3 regions of the Enterobacter sp. 6722112 genome follow, and region 1 is predicted to be linked to each of the others. Evidence: riboswitches for the same ligand, from Rfam matches in the RefSeq annotation. Region 1 holds a riboswitch; each other region holds the start of a gene.
What was found. Region 1 has a riboswitch for thiamine pyrophosphate ahead of thiB (thiamine ABC transporter substrate binding subunit). Riboswitches for the same ligand answer to the same signal wherever they lie in the genome.
Positions count from the first base shown of each region.

Region 2: another riboswitch for thiamine pyrophosphate. It lies ahead of thiC (phosphomethylpyrimidine synthase ThiC); the one in region 1 lies ahead of thiB (thiamine ABC transporter substrate binding subunit).
Region 3: another riboswitch for thiamine pyrophosphate. It lies ahead of thiM (hydroxyethylthiazole kinase); the one in region 1 lies ahead of thiB (thiamine ABC transporter substrate binding subunit).

Region 1 covers NZ_JBZWGR010000007.1:540,359-548,421, forward strand. Annotated here, with positions in the region: gene thiP (thiamine/thiamine pyrophosphate ABC transporter permease ThiP) at 1-1,179, opposite strand, end outside; gene thiB (thiamine ABC transporter substrate binding subunit) at 1,155-2,138, opposite strand; TPP riboswitch at 2,170-2,270, opposite strand; gene sgrR (HTH-type transcriptional regulator SgrR) at 2,307-3,962, opposite strand; gene sgrT (glucose uptake inhibitor SgrT) at 4,051-4,203, shown strand; gene AC4OVU_RS04175 (sugar efflux transporter) at 4,325-5,503, shown strand; gene AC4OVU_RS04180 (Hok/Gef family protein) at 5,720-5,872, shown strand; gene leuD (3-isopropylmalate dehydratase small subunit) at 5,964-6,569, opposite strand; gene leuC (3-isopropylmalate dehydratase large subunit) at 6,580-7,980, opposite strand; gene leuB (3-isopropylmalate dehydrogenase) at 7,983-8,063, opposite strand, start outside.
Region 2 covers NZ_JBZWGR010000007.1:4,665,912-4,673,974, reverse strand. Annotated here, with positions in the region: gene nfi (deoxyribonuclease V) at 1-659, opposite strand, end outside; gene hemE (uroporphyrinogen decarboxylase) at 669-1,733, opposite strand; gene nudC (NAD(+) diphosphatase) at 1,772-2,545, opposite strand; gene AC4OVU_RS23850 (Rsd/AlgQ family anti-sigma factor) at 2,641-3,138, shown strand; TPP riboswitch at 3,193-3,302, shown strand; gene thiC (phosphomethylpyrimidine synthase ThiC) at 3,382-5,277, shown strand; gene thiE (thiamine phosphate synthase) at 5,277-5,918, shown strand; gene thiF (thiazole biosynthesis adenylyltransferase ThiF) at 5,905-6,660, shown strand; gene thiS (sulfur carrier protein ThiS) at 6,644-6,844, shown strand; gene thiG (thiazole synthase) at 6,846-7,613, shown strand; gene thiH (2-iminoacetate synthase ThiH) at 7,613-8,063, shown strand, end outside.
Region 3 covers NZ_JBZWGR010000007.1:2,718,495-2,726,557, reverse strand. Annotated here, with positions in the region: gene AC4OVU_RS14465 (uL22 family ribosomal protein) at 1-67, shown strand, start outside; gene AC4OVU_RS14460 (hypothetical protein) at 70-1,935, shown strand; gene AC4OVU_RS14455 (hypothetical protein) at 2,081-2,209, shown strand; gene AC4OVU_RS14450 (hypothetical protein) at 2,264-2,731, shown strand; TPP riboswitch at 2,962-3,059, shown strand; gene thiM (hydroxyethylthiazole kinase) at 3,095-3,865, shown strand; gene thiD (bifunctional hydroxymethylpyrimidine kinase/phosphomethylpyrimidine kinase) at 3,862-4,662, shown strand; gene AC4OVU_RS14435 (GntR family transcriptional regulator) at 4,705-5,451, shown strand; gene AC4OVU_RS14430 (PfkB family carbohydrate kinase) at 5,425-6,378, opposite strand; gene AC4OVU_RS14425 (ADP-ribosylglycohydrolase family protein) at 6,375-7,379, opposite strand; gene AC4OVU_RS14420 (nucleoside permease) at 7,376-8,063, opposite strand, start outside.

The sequences.
Region 1 (8,063 bases):
CAGTAAAAAGAATCCGGTCGCCAGCACAATACCCGGCATCGCCAGGATCAGCATACCCGTCAGTTCCAGCGCGTGTCCGGCTTTACAGGCATGACGCGCGTACAGCTCGCGGCTGCTCCAGAGCAGCATCATGGTCAGGATCACGCACAGCAGCCCGGCTGCCAGCGCGATGCGCAATGAGGTCCACGTCGTCTGCCACAGGACAGGCTGTTGCAGTACCGACAACACATTGCGATTCAGGCCATCAACGATAACGGCCAGCAGCGGGGGCAGCAGAAGCAGGAGGGCCAGCGCGATCAGCATAAAATCCGCGACGCGGCTGTGCAGGCTGTCCTGCGGATCGCGCCAGCCTGTCAAGTGATTGCTGCCTGTGGGGATCGCTTTACTCAGCCGCTGGCTGAGTAACACCAGCGCCAGGCAGCAGACCATCTGCACCATCGCCAGCAGCGCGGCGCGGCCCGGATCGTAGTCGTAACTTAAGGCCTGATAGATCGCCAGCTCAATGGTGGTGGCCTGCGGCCCGCCGCCGAGAGAAAGCACGGTCGCGAAGCTGGCGAAGCAGAGCATAAAGATTAGCGCGGCCACCGGGGCAATCTGGCGTCGCAGCCACGGCCATTCGACAAAGCGGAAGAACGACCAGCCGCGCATGCCAAGCTGGGCGGCAATCTGACGCTGCTCACCGGGAATGTTTTCCAGCGCCTGTAAAAAGAGGCGCGTCGCCATCGGCATATTGAAAAAAATATGCGCCAGCAGAATGCCTTTCAGGCCGTAAGGGGAGAAGGTCCATTCCAGACCAAGCAGGTTGAAGAGGGATGCCAGCCAGCCCTGTCGACCGTAGACGCTCAGAATGCCGAACACCGCCACCAGCACGGGCAGGATCAGCGTCATCGCGCACAGCCGCAGCAGGGCAAGCCTGCCGGGGAAACGTCTGCGATAGAGGGCGCGTGCAAGGAAAATGGCCGGGATCGTCGACAGCAGCGCGGAGAGAAACGCCTGCCAGAAGGAGAAACGGATGACGTGCCAGAGATAGCTGTCGTGCCAGAGGGCGAGCAGATCGCTCTCTGGCGCGTTAAACCACAGCGCAAGGAATGCACCCAGGCTGACGACCACCATCAGTATGGCGGCGAGCAGCCCGGGAACTAACCAGCCGGGGATCAGCGGCTGACGGCGCGTTGCCATTCACTAATCCATGCGGCGCGCTGGGCGGCAACCTGCTGCGGCGTAAATTCCAGTGAGGTTTGCGGCTTGTTTAGCTGCTCAAAGCCTGCCGGCAGCGCAACGTCAGTGACCGGGTACATCCAGTTTCCTGTCGGAATAGCATTCTGGAATGCCGGGGAGACCATAAATTTCAGGAATTTTTCGGCAAGCTCCGGCTGTTTGCTCGCGGCGGTGCGGGCGGCTACTTCCACCTGCAAATAATGCCCTTCAGCAAAGTTCGCGGCGGCGTAGTTATCCTTCTTCTCGGCGATAATGTGGTAGGCCGGAGAGGTAGTGTAGCTCAGCACCAGATCGCTTTCGCCTTTCAGGAACAGGCCGTAGGCTTCGCTCCAGCCTTTGGTGACGGTAACGGTTTTCGCGGCCAGCTTCTGCCACGCTTCCGGCGTTTTATCCCCGTAGACTTTCTGCATCCACAATAGCAGCCCCAGACCCGGCGTGCTGGTACGCGGATCTTCATAAATTACGCGCCATTTCTGGTCACTTTCGACCAGCTCTTTCAGGCTTTTGGGCGGATTCTTCAGCTTGTTTTTATCGTAGACAAACGCAAAGTAGCCGTAATCAAAGGGAACGAAGGTGTCGTTTTTCCAGCCGCCCGGTACGTTGACGGCATCTGCCGCCACGCCGCTTTTGGCGAACAGTCTGGTTTGGGTGGCGGCTTCCAGCAGGTTGTTATCCAGCCCGAGCACCACGTCGGCTTTGCTGTTTTTGCCTTCCATGCGCAGACGGTTGAGCAGCGAGACGCCATCTTCCAGCGCCACGAATTTCAGCTCGCAGTTGCAGTCGGCTTCAAAGGCTTTTTTTACCACCGGGCCGGGGGCCCAGTCGGCGGAGAAGGAGTCGTAGGTGTAGACCGTCAGAACAGGCTTAGCAAAAACAGGCAGCGCAACCAGCGCCAGCAGAGGAAGAACGTTTTTTAACACTTTGCACCTCAGGGTTGAGTGGCAAAGGATTTTGAGAGACAGCCTCAAATCCCTTCGCCGGCGTTATCCGGATCAGGTTCGACGGGTATTATCTCAGCGCACATCAGTGATGCAGCACCCCGTTGAGAACGGCGCTATTGTAATGATTTGGTGAATATTACGAAAGCGTTATGGCTCCGGCGGCGCAAACCAGGCGGATTTAAAATCAAACCAGCCGAGGGTATTCATCCGCAGACCGCGCATGCTGCGCTGCCCCTGGATCAGCAGCCAGTGGTGAATCAGCGGTACGATCGTCTGCCCGGTCAGTAATTCCTGACACCAGGCGGCCAGATCCATTTCTCCCGCCCGCCACCGCGCGGCGTCCTGCTGCCAGTCCCGGTTGATACAGTGCTGAATCAGGGGCACCTCGTACAGGTGAGAAAAGAGCGAGAAATCCAGCGGCAGCGTAAAATTCGCGCTGTTGAGCCAGATATCGCTGATGACGTCTCCGCGATGCCATTCATCATAATCGACTTCCTGTATCGCCAGCGTCACGCCTTCGGCTGCCAGCAGCGTGCTCATGATCCTCGCCAGAAAACGGTGCTCAATGTGGTCGCGATAGTAGCTGAGGGTGATGGTCTCCAGTCCGGCAGGCTTTTCGCTGCGGACGGGCTGCGCATGGTGCCAGCGTGGGAGCAGGCCATAGGCCGGGAACCACCAGGTCTGGTATTGCTCCTCTGCGTGATAAATCAGGTTAGCGGGCGCCAGAATATGGCTTATCCACCTGCGGACGTCGTGGTTTGCCCCGCGATGGCTGCGGCTATCAAAGAGCAGGTAGTAGCAGCCCTCCTCCAGGCGGCTTTCGAACGCCTTTTCACCGGCTGTTGGCCCTTCCAGGGTCAGGCCTGCGCTCAGCTCTTCGTTGAGATCCGGTAACACCCAGACGTTCACTTCGTCGATCAACGCCCTATAGCCAAAGTAATCATCAAAGGCGCGGATCTTCAGTTGATTACTGTTGTTCCGTGAAACGGAGTAGGGGCCCGTACCAATCGGCTGGCTGGAAAAATTGTTCAGGGATCGCCACTCGGCAGGCAGGATCATTGATGGCACGTAGCCCAGAAGCCACGGAAGCCATTTGTCCGGCTGCGAAAGCTCAATATCCAGCGTCCAGGCCGTTGGAGAGTGGATCCGTGCGATATGCGAATAGAGCGGCAGCGTGCGGGCGCGCTCTAAAGAGGCGATAACGTCGCGCATCTCCAGCTCGCGTCCATGGTGGAAATGAATGCCGGGGCGTAGAAAGAAGCGCCAGTGCAGCGGAGACACCTGTTGCCAGTGATGGGCAATATCCGCTTCCAGTTCCCCGTTTTCCTCATTTATCCGCGTCAGACCGCTGAATATCTGCCGGGCCATGTGGGTTTCAGAGCGACGTAACGCCGTACCGGGCAACAGATTTTTCATTGGGCGGTAGTAAAGTACCCGCAGAATGTGGCGTCCCTGACGAAAGCTGCGTCCCAGATGCGAGACCAGCATCTGGCGCACGGCGGCTTTGTCGCCCACCAGCTGGACCAGCTGATCGATGCGGTCCTGCTCCAGCAGATCCTCCGCTCGCTGTTGCTGTAACGCCAGGCCGGTATAAAGGAAAGTCAGGCGCGAACGCTTGCCGCGTCCGGCTTCGGCCTCCCAGTTTAGCCAGCCCTGCTGCTGCATGGTATTAAGGAGCGTGCGCATATGACGCCGGGAGCAGTTGAGGAGCTCGGCCAGCTCGTTCAGCGTGGTCTCCTGCGATTGCCCCTCGCAGCACTGCCAGAGGCGGATAAATTGTTGTTGCAGACGACCGGAAGGCATAAAAGGGGAACTCCTGACAAAAAATCAGCAATTTATTAATCCCTATATTAAGCCAATAATCCTTATCGATGAAGCGAGGAGGTAAATTATGAAGAGGTCTACCGCACGTCAGTTTTATCAGCACTATTTTTCAGCGACAAAGGGAGTGTCCTGGCTGGCCCGCCAGTGCGCAGAGCAGCGACTGAGAATACTGGAAGATCTGATGCAGTGGGACGTTACGAAATCGACCTCTTCTCGCTAACTCGCCTCGATCATGTGTGACTGAGTATTGGTGCTAATCACCCGCCAGCAAAATGTTTTTTGCTGGCTTTTTTCGTTTACTATTCCACCCAATTTCGATTCGCTTTCATAAGGACTTGCGCATGCTCTGGTTGATGACGATGGGGCGACGCCTGAATGGCGTGTACGCCGCTTTTATGCTGGTGGCCTTCATGATGGGCGTGGCCGGCGCGCTTCAGGCGCCGACGCTGAGCCTGTTTCTCAGCCGCGAGGTGGGGGCGCAGCCGTTTTGGGTGGGCCTGTTCTACACCGTCAACGCCATTGCCGGGATCCTCGTCAGCCTGTGGCTGGCGAAACGATCCGACAGCCAGGGCGATCGCCGCAAGCTGATCCTCTTTTGTTGCGCCATGGCCGTGGGCAACGCGCTGCTGTTTGCCTTCAACCGCCATTACCTGACGCTCATTACCTGCGGCGTGCTGCTGGCCTCTCTGGCGAACACCGCCATGCCGCAACTGTTCGCCCTGGCCCGGGAGTACGCCGACAGCTCGGCGAGGGAAGTGGTGATGTTCAGCTCGGTGATGCGTGCGCAGCTCTCTCTCGCGTGGGTCATCGGTCCGCCGCTGGCGTTTATGCTGGCGCTGAACTACGGCTTCACCACCATGTTTTCCATCGCGGCGGGGATTTTTGTCATCAGCCTGGCGCTGATAGCCTTTGCGCTGCCATCGGTGGCGCGCGTAGAGCAGGTGACGGACAAGCCCATCACGCAGGTGAGCGGCTGGCAGGATAAAAACGTCCGCATGTTGTTTATCGCCTCCACGCTGATGTGGACCTGCAACACCATGTACATTATTGATATGCCGCTGTGGATCAGCAGCGATCTGGGACTGCCCGACAAGCTCGCGGGTATTCTGATGGGCACCGCTGCCGGGCTGGAGATCCCGGCGATGATTCTGGCGGGTTACTACGTCAAACGTTTCGGAAAGCGTCGGATGATGGTCGTCGCCGTGGCGGCCGGGGTACTGTTCTACGCGGGGCTGATCCTGTTCCATTCGCGTGAAGCCTTGCTGGCGTTACAGCTGTTTAACGCGGTGTTTATCGGAATCGTTGCCGGGATAGGCATGCTCTGGTTCCAGGATTTAATGCCGGGGCGCGCAGGCTCCGCGACCACGCTGTTTACCAACAGTATCTCTACCGGCGTGATTCTGGCAGGGGTGATTCAGGGGGCGCTGTCGCAAAGCTATGGGCATGCATCCGTGTACTGGGTGATCGCAGCGATTTCGCTCGTCACGCTGATGCTGACGTGCCGGGTAAAAGACGTTTGATTCTGGAAGGCGGCTTCACGAAATGAAACGATTTTCTGACAGGCGCAGAGAAGGCGCATAGAGTGCGTGACGGGTGCTTGAGGCTGTTTGCCTCAGGCTTTCGCAAGAGGCAAACAGTGGAGAGTCCCACATCAAAAAACTGATGGGGAGACCAACTTCACAACCAACATTGCGAGGTTAGTCTCTTCATTGCCGAAAAGCAATAAGGAGGCTGGAATGCCAAAACGTACTCTGCTGTTAGGTTTGTTTCTGATCTGTACGACGCTGTTGATCTTCACCTGGATGGTGCGCGACTCGCTGTGTGAGCTGCACTTCAGACAGGAGAAAACAGAGCTGGCGGCAGTGTTGGCTTACGAAGCAAAACGTTAGCAGTATTGGCGGGGAGTTTTCCCCGCCACTCCAGAGTGGTTGAGCCTCAACGCACCCTTATCAATGGCCCGCGCCCTGCGGGCCATTGCCTTTAACCCATAAACGCAGGCTGTTTTTTCTCGTAAGCGGAGATAGCCTCTTCGTGTTGCAGCGTCAGGCCAATGCTATCCAGACCGTTCAGCATGCAGTGGCGGCGGAACGCATCAATGCTGAAGCTGTAGATCTTATCCCCGGCTTTCACCACTTCCGCTTCCAGATCCACCTCAAACGAAATCCCCGGATTCGCCTGCACCAGCGCAAACAGTTCATCGACCTGTTCGTCACTCAGCGTCACCGGCAGCAGCTGGTTGTTGAAGCTGTTGCCGTAGAAGATATCCGCGAAGCTCGGGGCGATAACCACCTTAAAGCCGTAGTCGGTTAATGCCCAGGGCGCATGTTCACGCGACGATCCGCAGCCAAAGTTTTCCCGCGCCAGCAGAATGGAAGCCCCTTTGTATTCCGGAAAGTTCAGGACGAATTCCGGGTTCGGCACTTCGCCTTTATCGTCGAGGAAACGCCAGTCGTTGAACAGATGCGCACCAAAACCCGTGCGCGTCACTTTCTGCAAAAACTGCTTAGGAATGATCGCGTCAGTATCGACGTTAGCGGCGTCCAGAGGGACAACCCGGCCCGTATGTTGGGTAAATTTCTCTGCCATGATTGTCTCCTTATTTCAGGCTGCGAATATCGGCGAAATGACCGGTGACTGCCGCAGCGGCGGCCATTGCCGGGCTGACCAGGTGGGTGCGCCCACCGCGGCCCTGACGGCCTTCAAAGTTACGGTTGCTGGTGGAGGCACAGCGCTCGCCCGGATTCAGGCGGTCGTTGTTCATGGCCAGACACATGGAGCAACCCGGCAGGCGCCACTCGAAGCCTGCTTCAATAAAGATCTTATCCAGACCCTCCGCTTCCGCCTGGGCTTTCACCGGCCCGGAGCCCGGCACAACCAGCGCCTGCACGCCCGGCGCCACTTTGCGGCCTTTAGCAATTTCTGCCGCTGCGCGTAAATCTTCAATACGGGAGTTGGTACAGGAGCCGATGAATACTTTATCAATGCTCACGTCGGTCAGCGGTACGCCGGGTTTCAGCCCCATGTAAGCCAGCGCTTTTTCCGCACTGGCACGTTCGACCGGATCGGCAAAGGAGGCCGGGTCAGGAATGCTGTCGTTGACGGAAATCACCTGGCCCGGGTTGGTGCCCCAGGTGACCTGCGGGGCGATCTCTTCCGCCTGTAACGTCACAACGGTATCAAAAATTGCCCCCTCGTCCGTTTTCAGGGTTTTCCAGTACGCTACCGCGTCGTCAAAATCCTGTCCTTTCGGGGCATGCAGACGCCCCTTCACATAATTGAAGGTGGTTTCGTCTGGGGCCACCAGGCCTGCTTTGGCGCCCATCTCAATGGCCATGTTGCACAGGGTCATACGACCTTCCATGCTCAGCGCCTGGATAGCGTCGCCGCAGAATTCCACGACGTGACCGGTGCCGCCTGCGCTGCCGGTTTTGCCGATAATCGCCAGCACGATATCTTTCGCGGTGATACCCGGCGCAGCTTTACCCTTCACTTCAATCTTCATGGTTTTGGCGCGGCCCTGCTTCAGGGTCTGCGTCGCCAGAACGTGTTCAACTTCAGAGGTCCCAATCCCGAACGCCAGGGCGCCAAATGCGCCGTGCGTCGCGGTGTGGGAGTCGCCGCAGACGATGGTCATGCCCGGCAGAGTAATACCCTGCTCAGGCCCCATTACGTGGACGATACCCTGATAGGGGTGGTTCAGATCGTACAGCTCCACGCCAAACTCGTTACAGTTCTTAATCAGCTCCTGCATCTGGATACGTGCCATCTCGCCAGATGCATTGATGTCTTTGGTCTGGGTGGAAACGTTGTGATCCATCGTGGCAAAGGTTTTACCCGGCTGACGCACCGGGCGCTTGTGCGCGCGCAGGCCGTCAAATGCCTGAGGAGAGGTCACTTCGTGTACCAGATGACGGTCGATGTACAACAGTGGGGTTTCGTTTGGTGCTTCGTAAACAACGTGCGCATCAAACAACTTCTCATATAACGTCTTAGCCATGATTACACCCCTTCAGCGACATAGCGGGCAATGATGTCGCCCATTTCATCGGTACTGACTGCCGCCGTGCCGCGTGCTAAATC
Region 2 (8,063 bases), 4.1 Mb from region 1:
TCCTGCCAACGAATGAATGCCGGACGTGAAGAGGCCACGGCGTCAGCCCAGCGGGTTGGCTCAGGTAAACGGTAGCCCTTCATACAGCGTTGCACCCACGCCAGGGCGCTATCCATGCTGACCCGATGCCCGGTGGCGATAAACAGCGGGTTGCAGCGCGCTTTACTGCGCCAGACCCACGCCAGCTGCTCGCCTTTATGGATAAGCGGCGCCAGCGCACCCGGTTCGGCAGAGAGCGGCTCAAACGCGCCGCACAGGCGTTTTTTCGCTACGCCGATGGTCGGCACGTCCACCAGCAGACCAAAGTGGCTGGCGACGCCTAAGCGACGCGGATGGGAGATACCATGCCCATCAACAAACAGTAGATCGGGTTTTTGCGAGAGTTGCTCCCACGCGGCCAGCAGCGCGGGATATTCGCGGAAGGAGAGAAAGCCGGGGATATAGGGCATGGTGGTGGCGATACGCGCCACCTTGTACTCCACCAGCTCCAGCGAAGGGTATTTCAGCACCACCATCGCCGCTCGCGTCACTTCACCGCCCTGCTCAAACCCGACGTCCGCCCCGCCAATGTACCGCGGAGGGTCCGTATCCAGACGATCCTCGCGGATCACTGATGAAGCCAGTTCGATTTGCTGAGCGCGTAGCGACGCGAGATCCATAACCACTCCTTACTTATGATACTGGGCAGAAAGCCGATGCACCGCCTCCACAAATACGCCAGCGTGTTCTGGCGGTACATCCTGATGAATACCGTGACCGAGGTTGAAGACGTGGCCTTCGCCCTGGCCGAAACCAGACAGTATAGTCGACACTTCTTCTTCGATACGGGCAGGCTGCGCATAGAGCATGGACGGGTCCATGTTGCCCTGGAGCGCCACTTTGTCCCCCACGCGACGGCGCGCATCGGCAATATCGGTGGTCCAGTCGAGGCCCAGCGCGTCGCAGCCGGTGGCCGCCATCGCTTCCAGCCACTGACCGCCGCCTTTGGTAAACAGCGTCACCGGCACGCGACGGCCTTCGTTTTCACGCAGCAGGCCATCGACAATTTTGTGCATGTAGTACAGGGAGAACTGCTGATAATCACGTCCGGTCAGCACGCCGCCCCAGGTGTCGAAAATCATCACCGACTGCGCGCCCGCTTTAATCTGCGCGTTGAGATAGAGCGTGACGCTCTTCGCCAGCTTGTCGAGCAGGGCATGCAGGGCCAGCGGCTCGGCGTACATCATCTTTTTGATGACGGTAAAGGCTTTGCTGCTGCCGCCTTCCACCATGTAGGTGGCCAGCGTCCACGGACTACCGGAGAAGCCAATCAGCGGCACGTCGCCTTTCAGTTCGCGGCGAATGGTGCGCACGGCGTTCATCACATAGCCCAGCTCGCCTTCAGGATCGGGGATCGGCAGCTTATCAACGTCGGCTTTGCTTTTGATCGGAGAGGTAAAACGCGGGCCTTCTCCGGTTTCGAAATAGAGCCCAAGGCCCATCGCATCCGGAATGGTGAGAATGTCCGAAAAAAGAATGGCGGCATCGAGCGGGAAGCGGCGCAGCGGCTGGAGCGTCACTTCACAGGCCAGCTCGGCGTTTTTGCACAGCGACATAAAATCGCCTGCCTGCGCGCGCGTGGCTTTGTACTCTGGCAGATAGCGTCCCGCCTGGCGCATCATCCACACCGGGGTGACATCAACGGGCTGGCGCAGCAGCGCACGCAGATAACGATCGTTCTTCAGTTCGGTCATTTTGCAGTTCCTTATTGCGTCAGTCCGTCAGTGTAACACTACTCATACTCGGCCCGACACATTGCCACGGTATCTTCTATCAGGCGACGCGCCACCGTTCCCGGTGGGGGCAGCAGCGGTAAATCGTCGTAGCGATACCAGTTCGCCTCCAGCAGCTCTTTCTGATCGATAACAATCTCGCCGCTGTCGTATTCCGCCATAAACGCGGTCATCAGGGACATCGGGAACGGCCACGGCTGCGACGTCACATAGCGCAGGTTTTTCACCTTAATGCCGCTCTCCTCCATCACCTCGCGCGCCACCGCCTGTTCCAGCGTTTCGCCGACTTCCACGAACCCGGCAAGGACGGTGTGAATGCCGTTGCGATGACGGGTATGTTGCGCCAGCAGGATGGAATCATCACGGCGGATGGCGACAATGATGCACGGTGCGATTTGCGGGTAGTAGCGTTCACGGCAGTGGCCGCAGAGCATTGCCCACTCGGTTTTGCTCGGGTGCATGGTATGGCCGCAGTAGCCGCAGTATTTGTGCGAGCGATAAAACTCCGCCAGCTGCACGCCGCGCCCCGCCAGCTGGAACAGGCCGACGTCCAGATCCAACACCTGACGAACGGATCCCATATCCTGACGACGAGCCTGTTGGATCAACCATACCGGATCGCCCTGCCACTCGCCGATCCGCAGCGCAGGTTGCCCGACGAGATCGAAGATGTCTGCCGCGCCGTAGGGTATCTCCCCACCGGGCAGCCATAATTTTTGTTCGTGACTGACGATCCACCAACCCAGATCTGATTTTTCAATAATACGATCCATATCTATTGCACTACCTTCGCTTCACTGACATGTTGTTAGCATTGTGGTTACATTTTGGATAAGCAGATCCCATTCTAAACCTTATGGAGTCGACCATGTTAAACCAGCTGGAAAGCCTGACTGAGCGCGTTGGAGGAAGTAACACCCTGGTGGATCGCTGGCTACTTGTGCGCAAGCATCTACTCGTGGCGTATTACAATCTGGTTGGTCTTAAGCCTGGCAAAGAATCCTTTATGCGGCTGAATGAAAAAGCGCTGGACGACTTTTGTCAGAGCCTGGTCGACTACCTCTCCGACGGCCATTTCAATCTTTATGAACGCATTATCCGCGAAATGGAAGGGACAACGCCGTATTTAGCGGCCAGCAAACTCTGTCCGCTGCTGGAAGCCAACACCCAGCAGATCATGGACTACTACGATTCCACGCTAGAGAACGCTATCGATCACGATAACTATCTTGAGTTTCAGCAGGCGCTTTCCGACCTTGGCGAAGCGCTGGAAGAGCGATTCACGCTGGAAGACAAGCTCATCGCCCTCGTGCTGGACAACAACCTGAATATCAGCACCAGCGATAACGTTGCGCGCCCTGCTTGAGTTCTTAATCGTTAACGAGTAATTTACAACCATTCGCCCCTCTCACGAGGGGGATTTTTCTTGTCGGAGTGCCCAGTGTGAAAGCACGGGCTGAGACCGTTAATTCGGGATCCGCGGAACCTGATCAGGTTAATACCTGCGAAGGGAACAAGAGTCACACTGCTGTTGTATCGCCCCTGAGGCGATCTTCTCTTGCTTCATCCGTCGTCTGACAAGCCATGTCCTTCACATCTGGAATGAGCTATGTCTACAACAAAACTGACCCGCCGCGAACAGCGCGAACACGCACAACGCTTCATCGACACCCTGGAAGGCACCGCTTTCCCGAACTCAACGCGCATCTACATCACCGGTTCACAGGCTGATATCCGCGTGCCGATGCGCGAAATCCAGCTCAGCCCGACGCTTATCGGCGGCAGCAAAGAAAACCCGCAGTTTGAAGACAACGAAGCCGTGCCGGTGTATGACACTTCCGGCCCGTACGGCGACCCTTCTGTTGCTATCAACGTACAGCAGGGTCTGGCAAAACTGCGCCAGCCGTGGATTGACGCCCGTAACGACTGCGAAGAACTGAGCGTGCGCAGCTCGGCGTATACCAACGCGCGCCTGGCCGACGACGGTCTGGACGAGCTGCGCTTTACCGGCCTGCTGACGCCGAAACGCGCTAAAGCGGGCAAATGCGTCACCCAGCTGCACTACGCGCGCCAGGGTATCGTCACGCCGGAGATGGAGTTCATCGCCATCCGCGAAAACATGGGCCGCGAGCGCATCCGCAGCGAAGTGCTGCGCCACCAGCATCCTGGTGAAGGGTTTGGCGCTCGCCTGCCGGAAAACATCACGCCGGAATTTGTGCGTGACGAAGTGGCCGCCGGGCGCGCCATTATCCCCGCCAACATCAACCACCCGGAATCCGAGCCGATGATTATCGGCCGCAACTTCCTGGTGAAGGTCAACGCCAACATCGGCAACTCAGCGGTGACGTCATCCATCGAAGAAGAGGTGGAAAAGCTGGTCTGGTCGACGCGCTGGGGCGCGGACACGGTGATGGACCTTTCCACGGGCCGCTATATTCACGAAACCCGCGAGTGGATCCTGCGTAACAGCCCGGTGCCGATTGGCACCGTCCCGATTTATCAGGCGCTGGAGAAGGTCAACGGCATCGCCGAAAACCTCACCTGGGAAGCGTTCCGCGACACGCTGCTGGAGCAGGCCGAGCAGGGCGTGGACTACTTCACCATCCACGCGGGCGTGCTGCTGCGCTACGTGCCGATGACGGCGAAACGTCTGACCGGTATCGTCTCACGCGGCGGTTCGATTATGGCGAAATGGTGCCTTTCCCATCATCAGGAAAACTTCCTCTACGAACACTTCCGCGAAATCTGCGAAATTTGCGCCGCGTACGACGTCTCCCTGTCGCTGGGCGACGGCCTGCGTCCTGGCTCCATCCGCGATGCTAACGACGAGGCGCAGTTTGCCGAGCTGCACACGCTGGGCGAGCTGACCAAAATCGCCTGGGAGTACGACGTGCAGGTGATGATTGAAGGCCCGGGCCATGTGCCGATGCAGATGATCCGTCGCAACATGACCGAGGAGCTGGAGCACTGCCACGAAGCACCGTTCTACACCCTGGGGCCGTTGACCACCGATATTGCGCCGGGCTACGACCACTTCACGTCAGGCATTGGCGCGGCGATGATCGGCTGGTTCGGCTGCGCCATGCTCTGCTACGTGACGCCGAAAGAGCACCTCGGGCTGCCAAACAAAGAGGACGTGAAGCAGGGGCTGATCACCTACAAGATTGCCGCCCACGCGGCGGATCTGGCGAAAGGCCATCCGGGCGCGCAAATTCGCGACAACGCCATGTCCAAAGCGCGCTTTGAATTCCGCTGGGAAGACCAGTTTAACCTGGCCCTCGATCCGTTCACCGCCCGCGCCTATCACGACGAAACCCTGCCGCAGGAATCGGGCAAAGTTGCGCACTTCTGCTCCATGTGCGGACCTAAATTCTGCTCGATGAAAATCAGCCAGGAAGTACGCGATTACGCCGCCGCGCAGACCATTGAAGTCGGCATGGCGGACATGTCGGAAACCTTCCGCGCGAAAGGCGGCGAAATCTACCTCAAAAAAGAGGAGGCATAATGTACCAGCCTGATTTCCCCCCTGTCCCCTTCCGCTTAGGGCTTTACCCGGTGGTGGACAGCGTGGCGTGGATCGCCCGCCTGCTGGAAGCTGGCGTTCGCACCCTCCAGCTACGCATCAAGGATAAACGCGATGAAGAGGTGGAGGCCGACGTGATCGCCGCTATCGCGCTGGGACGTCGCTACCACGCCCGCCTGTTTATCAACGACTACTGGCGGCTGGCGGTTAAACACCAGGCGTACGGCGTGCATCTGGGACAGGAAGATCTGGAAACGACCGATCTCAACGCGATCCGTGACGCCGGTCTGCGGCTGGGCGTTTCTACCCACGATGATATGGAGATCAACGTGGCGCTGGCGGCCCGCCCCTCTTACATCGCGCTCGGGCACGTTTTCCCGACGCAAACCAAACAGATGCCGTCCGCTCCACAGGGTTTGACGCAGCTGGCGGCCCACGTTAAGCGCCTTGCCGATTACCCCACCGTCGCCATCGGCGGGATCAGCCTTGAACGTGCGCCCGCCGTGCTGGAAACCGGCGTCGGCAGTATCGCCGTCGTCAGCGCCATCACCCAGGCGGCAGACTGGCAGGCCGCCACCGCGCAGCTTTTACAACTGGCAGGAGCAGGTGATGAAAGATCGTGATTTTATGCGTTACAGCCGCCAGATCCTGCTGGAGGATATCGCCATCGAGGGGCAGCAAAAGCTGCTCGCCAGCCGGGTACTGATTGTCGGTCTGGGCGGATTAGGCACCCCCGCCGCGCTGTATCTGGCCGGCGCGGGCGTGGGCACGCTGGTGCTGGCCGATGACGACGAGGTACATCTCAGCAATCTGCAACGGCAAATTCTCTTTACGACAGAAGATATCAACCAGCCTAAAGCGCACGTTACGCGCCAGCGGCTGAACCAGCTTAACCCCGATATCGAACTGGTCGCACTCCAGACGCGGCTGAGCGGGGAAGATCTGCAACGCGAAGTGGCCCTTGCCGACGTGGTGCTGGACTGTACGGACAATATGGCGACACGTCAGGCCATCAACGCGGCCTGTGTTGCGCAGAACACGCCGCTGATCACCGCCAGCGCGGTCGGTTTCGGTGGGCAAATAATGGTGCTTACGCCGCCGTGGGCACAGGGCTGCTACCGCTGCCTGTGGCCGGACGAGGCTGAACCGGAGCGTAACTGCCGCACGGCAGGCATTCTGGGCCCGGTGGTGGGCGTGATGGGTACTCTTCAGGCGCTGGAGGCCATCAAGTTGCTCAGCGGCATGGAGACAGAACGCAACACGCTGCGGCTGTTCGACGCCCGCTCCAGCGGCTGGCGTCATCTGGCGTTAAACCGTGCCAGCCACTGCCCGGTATGCGGAGGCCGCAATGCGCATTCTGTTTAACGATGAGCCGATGACGTGCGACGACGATCTCACCGTTGCCGCCCTGCTCGACATGCTGCGCCAGCTGAAGCCGGGAACGGCGCTGGCGCTCAATCAACAGATTCTGCCGCGCGAGCGGTGGGATCATCAGCAGGTCAATGAGGGCGACCAGATCCTGCTGTTTCAGGTTATCGCAGGGGGCTGAGATGTTACGTATTGCCGACAAAGTCTTTGATTCACATCTGTTTACCGGAACCGGAAAATTCGCCTCCCCGCAACTGATGGTGGATGCCATTCGTGAAAGCGGCAGCCAGCTGGTGACGCTGGCGATGAAGCGCGTGGATCTGCGTCAGCACAACGATGCCATACTTGCGCCGTTACTGGAGGCAGGCGTGACGCTCTTACCGAATACCTCCGGTGCGAAAACGGCCGAGGAAGCAATTTTCGCTGCGCAACTGGCGCGGGAAGCGCTCGGCACCCGCTGGCTGAAGCTGGAAATTCATCCGGACGCCCGCTGGCTGTTGCCCGATCCGATCGAAACCCTGAAAGCGGCAGAGAAGCTGGTGCAGCAGGGATTCACCGTTCTGCCCTACTGTGGTGCCGACCCCGTGCTCTGTAAGCGTCTGGAAGAGGTCGGCTGCGCGGCCGTAATGCCGCTGGGCGCCCCCATTGGCTCCAACCAGGGGCTGGAGACCCGCGCGATGCTGGAAATCATTATTGAGCAGGCGACCGTGCCCGTGGTGGTGGATGCGGGCATCGGCGTACCCAGTCACGCCGCGCAGGCGCTGGAGATAGGGGCCGATGCGGTGCTGGTCAATACCGCGATTGCGGTGGCCGACGACCCGGTGATGATGGCGCGTGCGTTCCGCCTTGCCGTGGAGTCCGGTCTGCTGGCTCGGCAGTCCGGCCCCGGCTCGCGCAGTGTTCAGGCGCAGGCCACCAGCCCGCTGACCGATTTTCTGGAGGCGCTCTGATGGCTACCTTTACCGATCGCTGGCGTCAGCTTAACTGGGACGATATTGCCTTACGCATCAACAGTAAAACCTCTGCGGACGTAGAGCGGGCATTAACAGCCAAACATTTGACGCGCGAGGATTTGATGGCCCTGCTTTCTCCGGCAGCCAGCGCGTACCTTGAACCAATGGCCCAGCGCGCGCAACGCCTCACCCGCCAGCGTTTTGGCAACACGGTGAGCTTTTACGTGCCGCTCTATCTTTCTAACCTGTGCGCCAACGACTGCACCTACTGTGGTTTCTCCATGAGCAACCGTATTAAGCGTAAAACGCTGGATGAGCATGAGATCGCCCGCGAGTGTGCGGCTATTCGTGAGATGGGTTTTGAACATCTCCTGCTGGTGACGGGTGAACATCAGGGCAAAGTGGGGATGGACTATTTTCGCCAGCATCTTCCAGCCATCCGCCGCG
Region 3 (8,063 bases), 2.2 Mb from region 1:
TTTCAAGGGAATGAGCGTATCAGATGCGCTTAATTATCTTGTGAACGAAAAGAAAGGCGGTGAATAATCATGCTTGAGATCCACACAAGTTCTATCGTAAACACGGTACGTTTTCAAGTTTCGAAAGAGGACATTGCAGAGGCGAAGAAAGCCGCTGATGATCTTCAACGCCATTTTTCTAAGATTAAAGACCCGAAAATTCGTTTTCAGAATCAAAAGAAAAACAGGCAGAAAGCTCGTAAACAAGCCGATGATGCGAAGTTTAATAGCTCTCCTAAGAATACGGCTGAAATGAAAGCGCAGCGTACAGCAGAGAAGCAGAAAGCCAGGGATGAAAAGGCCAATCTGAAAGCGAAGCAGCAGCTACAGAAACGACAGGAAACAGCCGAGCTAAAATTTCGCCATGTAGGGCTACAAGTTTCAGGAATTAAAGGTAAATACGGGCTTGATCCTAAGTCTCAGTATGAAGCGTTACGTTTCATTCAGAAGCAAACAGAGGCTTTTGCTCAAGGTAACATCACAAGCCAGCGTATGAACGCTACTATTCGTGAGCGTGTAACCCTGTTACGCAGAGAAGCCGCACAGCAAGCGAAAGTGACACAGGCACAGCGTACCCAGTATGCCGCAGCAGCCACTAAGCTAAAGGCTCAGAAGGGCGGGAATGCTCCTATCGTCGGTGGTGGGGTATTAGGAAGCCTTGCGTTAACGGCTGGCTCCCTCGGAGTGGGGCAGCGAATTGTTGACAAAGGGAATGAAAATCTTGACCTGGTGCGACAGTCGGCTCTTGTTAAGACAAATCCTAATGCAATCAAGACAATGGTAGCCTGGGGGCAGCAACATGGGGTTGACTCAGCTAATACATCTAAAGCCGTTGATAATATGAAAGATGTTCGTGAACGCCTCGCCATGACTGTTAACGATGCTCAAATGAAGAATGGCGAATGGAAGGGTGGGGATGGTGGCATTACGTCGATAATGAACAAATTCGGATGGAGTAAGGATCAGATTTCCAAGTTCCAAGATTCACCACTGGATTTCGTTCAAGCTACGGTGAATGAAGGGCAACGCCGTGGTATGTCACAGGCTCAGATTGGTACGTTGATCGAGAGTTTAGGTGATGACCTGATGCACTACACAGATATGTTCATGAATAACGGAGCTGACTATAACAAGACGCTGAAACAGCTTGTGGAAAGCGGTCAGACGCTGAACGACGAGCAGGTAAAACAGACGCTTGCATATGGTGATCTGAGTGTAGCGATGGGTAATCTGATGAATGGATTAGACAATCAGTTGTTTACAGGCTGGATGAAAGGCTTTGCCGATGGGGGCGACGATCTGGTAAGGAACACCAAAATTATCACCGAAGCGGCGGGAATGCTTGGAGAGGGCTTAGGCAATCTCTCGAAAGAAATCACTGGGCTTGTGGGTGAGATTTCCAATGTTGTGAGTGATATCAATAAAGGGCTGAAAGAACGTTTCCCTCAATGGTTCACTGATAGCGATAAGCCAGCGGCCCAGGCTCTCTACGATGGTGCTGTTACAGGCAGTGCCAACAGTGCTGCCGATTGGGTGCAGGACAAGACAGGGTTTAGTACCCGTAGTGTCGGTCATGCTGTTAAAGGTTGGTTAGGAATAGATGATCAGCCTACAGGGACAGCGGTAGAACAGTACGGCCTGAATGGTGATTCTCTGCGAGGGGGAGCGCTTCGTGATTCTGCTATATCATCCCTAACCAGCACCAATAGTGCGCCATCGTACAACCTTGCACCTGTATTCAATCTAAATCTTGAAGCGTCTGTTCCGCTCACTATCGCCAGCGATAGCTCAAGATTGAGCGATTACATTGATTTCCAGGCGAGAGCTTCTCAAGCCAGCTTTGCACAGTCGCTAACGCTGCAAATGTCGTCCGGTCAATCGTCTACAGGTGGGTGATATAAGGTACTATTCCGCTATATGTTGTATGGTATTTTGTGATCTGTGTGCATATATTGTGCTTTTTCTTTGACGCCGCTTCGCTTATTACCTACTATTAAAAAGGTAAAGTCGTTCTATCCTTCATTCCAGATGAGGTGTTTTCATGACTAAACAAAAGGTAGTTCGTGATGCGGGTACTGGTCAGTTTGTAAAGCCGGAAGAGGCTAAGAAACGTCCAGGGACAACTGTTACGGAAACTGTAAAAATCCCCTCTAAAAAAGGGAAAAAGTAAAAACATCTCAAAGCGCTCATTTGTAGCGCTTTTTCTATTTCTGGAGATCTTTTGATGGAAAGTCATAACTTTGAAAGGCTAAAAGAACATATCTTATCGTTATCTGTTTCAAAAAACTTCGAAGTTGCCAAAACAGAGTGGAGTCTACATTCGATAGAAGTTTCTGAAGAAATGGATTCCTGTCCCTGTGGTCAGGATATCAAAGAGCATTGCTATATTGAAAATAATAAAAATGGCAATACCACGTATGTTGGCAATGTTTGTATAAATAGATTTTTGAATATTTCAACTGGCACTTTATTCGATGGGTTGAAGAGGATTAAAAAAGATATTTATGCTAATCCCAATCTCGCATTGATTGAATATGCAAATAGCAAAGGGTATTTGTTCGACAAAGATTATGATTTTCTTATTGGAACTATGAAAAAGAGAAACCTCAGTGATAAACAGAGGCAGTGGAAGGAAAAAATAAACAATCGCATACTTAGAGAAGTTGTTGTTAAGAACCGTACAGCAAGATGAGTATTCTGTTTAGCACCCTCGATTCGAAAACAATGAAAACCAGCACATTCTATAAAGAGTGTAAGAAATAAGGGGCTTGCGCCCCTTTTTGCTGTCTGGGGTGGGGGTCAAAATGGGGGTCAAATTAGGGGTTATGCTTATTTTCAAGTTGTAGATGCGATGACCGGAAAGGCGGGGCTTGCATCAGTAAGCCACTTCCCCTAAGCTGGCAAAAAGTATAGAGATTCAATCTTCATGACTCGGGGTGCCCTTCATCAAAGAAGGCTGAGAAATACCCGTACCACCTGATCTGGATAATGCCAGCGTAGGGAAGTCAGATGCCTACCCGGTCATCGCTTCTTCACGCACGGCAGGAGCGAAATCATGCAGCCTGACCTGCTAGACTCACACGTTTTACATCAATTCCGAACCCGTTCCCCGCTCACGCACTGTATGACCAACGATGTCGTGCAGACCTTCACCGCCAACGTTTTGCTCGCGCTGGGTGCTTCCCCGGCAATGGTGATCGAAGCCGAGGAAGCGGAACAGTTTGCCGCGCTTGCCGATGCTCTGCTCATCAACGTGGGTACACTCACCGCGCCGCGCGCCCAGTCGATGCGTCGGGCCATTGAGAGCGCGGTAGCCGCGGGTACGCCCTGGGTTCTGGATCCGGTTGCGGTTGGCGCGCTGGCGTACCGCACCCGATTTTGCCAGCAAATATTGTCCCTTAAACCTGCGGCCATTCGTGGAAACGCCTCCGAAATCCTCGCCCTTGCCGGAATGAGTGCGGGCGGGCGCGGGGTTGATTCCACCGATACGGCGGCGAGCGCGTTGACCGCTGCGCAGACGCTCGCCCGCCAGACCCACGCCGTTGTGGTCGTCACAGGAGAAGTGGATCACATCACTGATGGTCAGCGAACCCGTACGGTCGCGGGCGGCGACCCGCTGATGACCCGCGTGGTGGGAACAGGCTGTGCGCTCTCGGCGGTCGTCGCCGCCTGCTGTTCGCTGCCTGGCGACAGGCTTGATAATGCGACGGCAGCCTGCGGCTTTATGAAGCGCGCAGGGGCAGCTGCACTGACTCACAGCCGGGGCCCCGGCAGCTTTGCCCCGGCGTTTCTGGATGCGCTTTACGCGCTGGAGGAGCTGGTATGACACGCATTAATGCCCTGACTATTGCGGGAACCGATCCCAGCGGCGGAGCGGGGATCCAGGCAGACCTGAAAACCTTCTCTGCGCTCGGCGCTTACGGATGCTCGGTTATCACCGCGCTGGTGGCGCAAAACACGCGCGGTGTACAGTCGGTATATCGTATTGAGCCGGATTTTGTCGCCGCACAGCTGGATTCGGTATTCAGCGATGTACGCATCGACACCACCAAAATCGGCATGCTTGCAGAGGCGGACATTGTTGAAGCGGTCGCTGAACGTCTCAAACGTTATCAGATAAAAAACGTGGTGCTCGATACCGTGATGCTGGCCAAAAGCGGCGATCCGTTGCTCTCCGCCTCTGCCGTCGACACCCTGCGTAAAAAGCTGCTGCCGCAGGTGGCGCTGATCACGCCAAACCTCCCTGAAGCCGCCGCGCTGCTGGATGCGTCACACGCGCAAAACGAACGTGAGATGAAAGAGCAGGGCAATGCGCTGCTGGCGATGGGATGCAGCGCGGTGCTGATGAAAGGCGGTCATCTTGATGATGCAGAAAGCCCGGACTGGCTCTTCACCCGCGATGGCGCGCAACGTTTCACCGCCCCGCGGGTACAGACCAAAAACACCCACGGCACGGGATGTACGCTCTCGGCGGCGCTGGCGGCGCTGCGTCCCCGAAACGCGAACTGGGCGGATACGGTGCAGGAGGCGAAGATCTGGCTCTCGTGCGCGCTGGCAAAAGCCGATTCTCTGGAAGTGGGTCACGGTATTGGGCCGGTTCACCATTTTCATGCATGGTGGTAAGCCGTATACTGGCATAAAACCTTATGCCAGAGAAAAACAGAGATGGAACAAGCGCATACCCGGTTAATTGCTCAACTCAAGGAACGAATTGCCGCACCGGACAACACGCCGTTGTACCTGAAATTTGCCGAAACGGTTAAAAACGCGGTACGCAGCGGCGTGCTCGCGCACGGTAATATTTTGCCGGGCGAGCGCGATCTGAGCCAGCTGGCCGGTGTGTCGCGCATTACGGTGCGTAAAGCGATGCAGGCGCTGGAAGAGGCCGGCGTCGTCACCCGCGCGCGTGGATACGGTACGCAAATCAACAATATCTTTGAATATTCGCTAAAAGAGGCGCGCGGGTTTTCTCAGCAGGTGGTGCTGCGGGGCAAAACGCCCAACACGCTGTGGGTTAATAAACGCGTCGTGAAATGTCCGGAGGAGATCGCCCGCCACCTTTCCCTTGCGCCGGACAGCGATGTATTTCTGCTTAAGCGCATCCGCTACGTGGATGACGATGCGGTATCAATAGAGGAGTCCTGGGTACCGGTAGGGTTAATCCCCAATCCGGACGACATCGGCGTCTCGCTTTATGATTACTTCCGCAGCCAGAATATCTTTCCGCAGCGCACCCGTTCCCGCGTCAGCGCCCGGATGCCGGACAGCGAGTTTCAGGCGCATATCAAGATGGACGATAAGATACCGGTGCTGGTGATCAAGCAAGTCGCGCTCGATCAACAGCACCGGCCAATTGAGTACAGCATCAGCTACTGCCGCAGCGACCTATACGTCTTTGTGTGCGAGGAGTAGGGCCTCGCGCGTGGGGGCGCAGTCGCCACCGCGATGGCTGACTACCCAGGCGGCTACGGCATTGCCAAGCTGCACCGCCTCTGGCAGTGACCATCCCGCGGCCAGCCCGGCAAGGGTACCTCCCGCATGGCTGTCACCCGCGCCGATGGTATCGACCACGGTAGCAGGAAACGCCGGAACGTGTCCGGAAGCGTCACCGTCGTACCAGACCGCCCCGTCTTTATCATGGCGTACGATCAGCGCAGCGCCAAACCTCTGCTGCCACCGTGTGCCGAGCTCTTCCACGTTTACGCCAAGCCATTCGGCGGCAAGTTCCGCCTCCTGACGATTGAGCGAGACGATTGGTTTGCAGGCCATGATCCGCGCCATCAGCGGGTCGGGAATATCCGCGATGCGCGGACCGAAATCGATAAAGAGCGTCGCATCCTGAAGACTTTCCAGCCAGGCCGTCAGCAGCTCACCGCTGGGGGACGCCAGCTGGTAGCCGGACAAAGAGATCAGGCTCCCTGCCGGCACGCTTAACCCGTCCAGCCAGCGCTGCTGCCACTGGTTCTCCACGCCGCTAAACGACATAAAGGTCCGTTCACCGTCAGGCTCCACCAGCGCCAGGCACCAGCCGTTATCGCCCGTTTCCGCTTCCACGGCGCTGTGCAGATCCTGCTTCGCCATGGCGTTACGGATAATATCGGCCCACACGCCGTGGCCGACGGGAAGGGCGTTTTGCGCAGCAATGCCGAGCCGCTTCAGGGCGATGGCGATATTCAGCGCGCAGCCGCCAATATTCACTCCCTGTTGCTTCAGCTCGATATCACACCCGCGCCAGGGCAGGGCGTAGGCGTCGGCAATCACGTCGATGACCGCCGCGCCGAGTACCGTTACGGGGCGCGTGGCGTGAAGGGTTTCGAGACGGCGGGCAAAAGCACTCATACGCCCTCCCTTTGCTCCCGGAAGTGCAGCAGTTTTTCGCAGTAGTGGCCGAAATCGAGCCGGTTTACGGCATCAAGTTCGTTTTTGAGTGCCGGATCAATGGCCTGTACACCGTGCAGCGCGCCGCAGATGGCCGTTGCCATCGCGCCGATAGTGTCAGTATCACCGCCCAGGTTGGCGCATAACACCGCGCAGCGGTTCGGATCGGTACCCGCGAGTTCGACCATCGCAATCGCCGCCGGAACGGACTCAAGGGTGCTCGTGCCCGCGCCAATAAGCTGATAGATCTGCTCGCTGGCGGACTCGGTACCGTTGGCTTCGCGCACGGTTTTCAGGGCCAGCTCAATACGAGCGGAAAGCGATGCGCTGAAGGTGGTCGTGTTCGCCTCCTGCGCCGCACGGGCAATACCCGGCAGGGCATCGGCGATGTGATGCCAGCGTTCGCCGTCGATAGCGCGTGAAACCGCCCAGGCGATCACCACCGCACCGGCGATGGCGAGATCCGATTTATGGGTCGGGCTGGAGGCTAACGCAACCTGTTCCACAAAGTGCGCCAGACGCGTGGCTGGCAGGAGGCATCCCAGCGGGGAGGCGCGCATCGCCGCCCCGTTGGTGACGCCGTTGTTTTCCAGCTGGCTCACCGGCTTGCCGTCACGGATGGCGTTCAGGGCAATTTTGGAGGTCGGGCCGAGCACATTCTTATTGAACGCGTCAAAATCCAGCGCCCAGTCCAGAATATGCTTACCGATAACGTCAGGGTTAATTTCCCCGTCGCATTCGATAATCGCGTCGGCCAGGCACAGCGCCATCGACGTATCATCCGTAAATTCGGCCTGCTTAAAGTAACAGGCGGCATTATTCTCAGCCGGGCCGGGTAAGAAACGGTCGATCCAGCCGAAGTGTGCTTTCACCCTCTTACGCGGCCACAGCTCCGACGGCATCCCCATCGCATCCCCTAACGCCTGCCCGTAAAGAGCACCGAGAATACGGTCTTGTTTCATTTAACTTCCCCTCGTGTCAGCGCGGTATCGCCATCAACCACCTCAATTGCGGTGATCTCTTTATCCGATTCGCGGAAAAACAGCATAAACAGTACGGCAATCACCACAATCATGATTGCACCAAACGTCCACATTCCGGCCCAGTTGAAGGTCAGCCCATTCACCGGCTCTTTATATGCGAACATTTTTTCCATCATCACGCCGCCGAGACGGTAACCCAGCAGGCTACCAAAGCCCTGACAGCACAGCGTGATCAAGCCCTGCGCCGCGTTGCGCATGTGCACTGGCGCTTTTTTATCCACGTAGATGTACGCGGTGACGTAATAGAAGTCATAGCTTACGCCGTGCAGCAGAATACCGAGGAACAGCAGGGCGTAGGTGAAGTATTGCTCGGCGCCGCCGTAAACAAAGAAACCGTAGCGAATGGCGGCGGTGATCAGGCCCAGCAGCAAGACCTTCTTAATACCAAAGCGTTTGGTAAAGAATGGCAGAGCGAGCATGAAGAAGATTTCAGAGAACTGGCCGAGGGTCATCCAGCCGGTGGCGTTTTTCATCCCCACTTCGGTGAGATAGCCGTTGGCAAAGATATAGTAGAAGGCCAGCGGCATGGCGAACAGGAACGAGCAGAAGAAGAACACCAGGAAGTTTTTATCGCGCAGCAGGATCAGCGCATCCAGCCCCAGC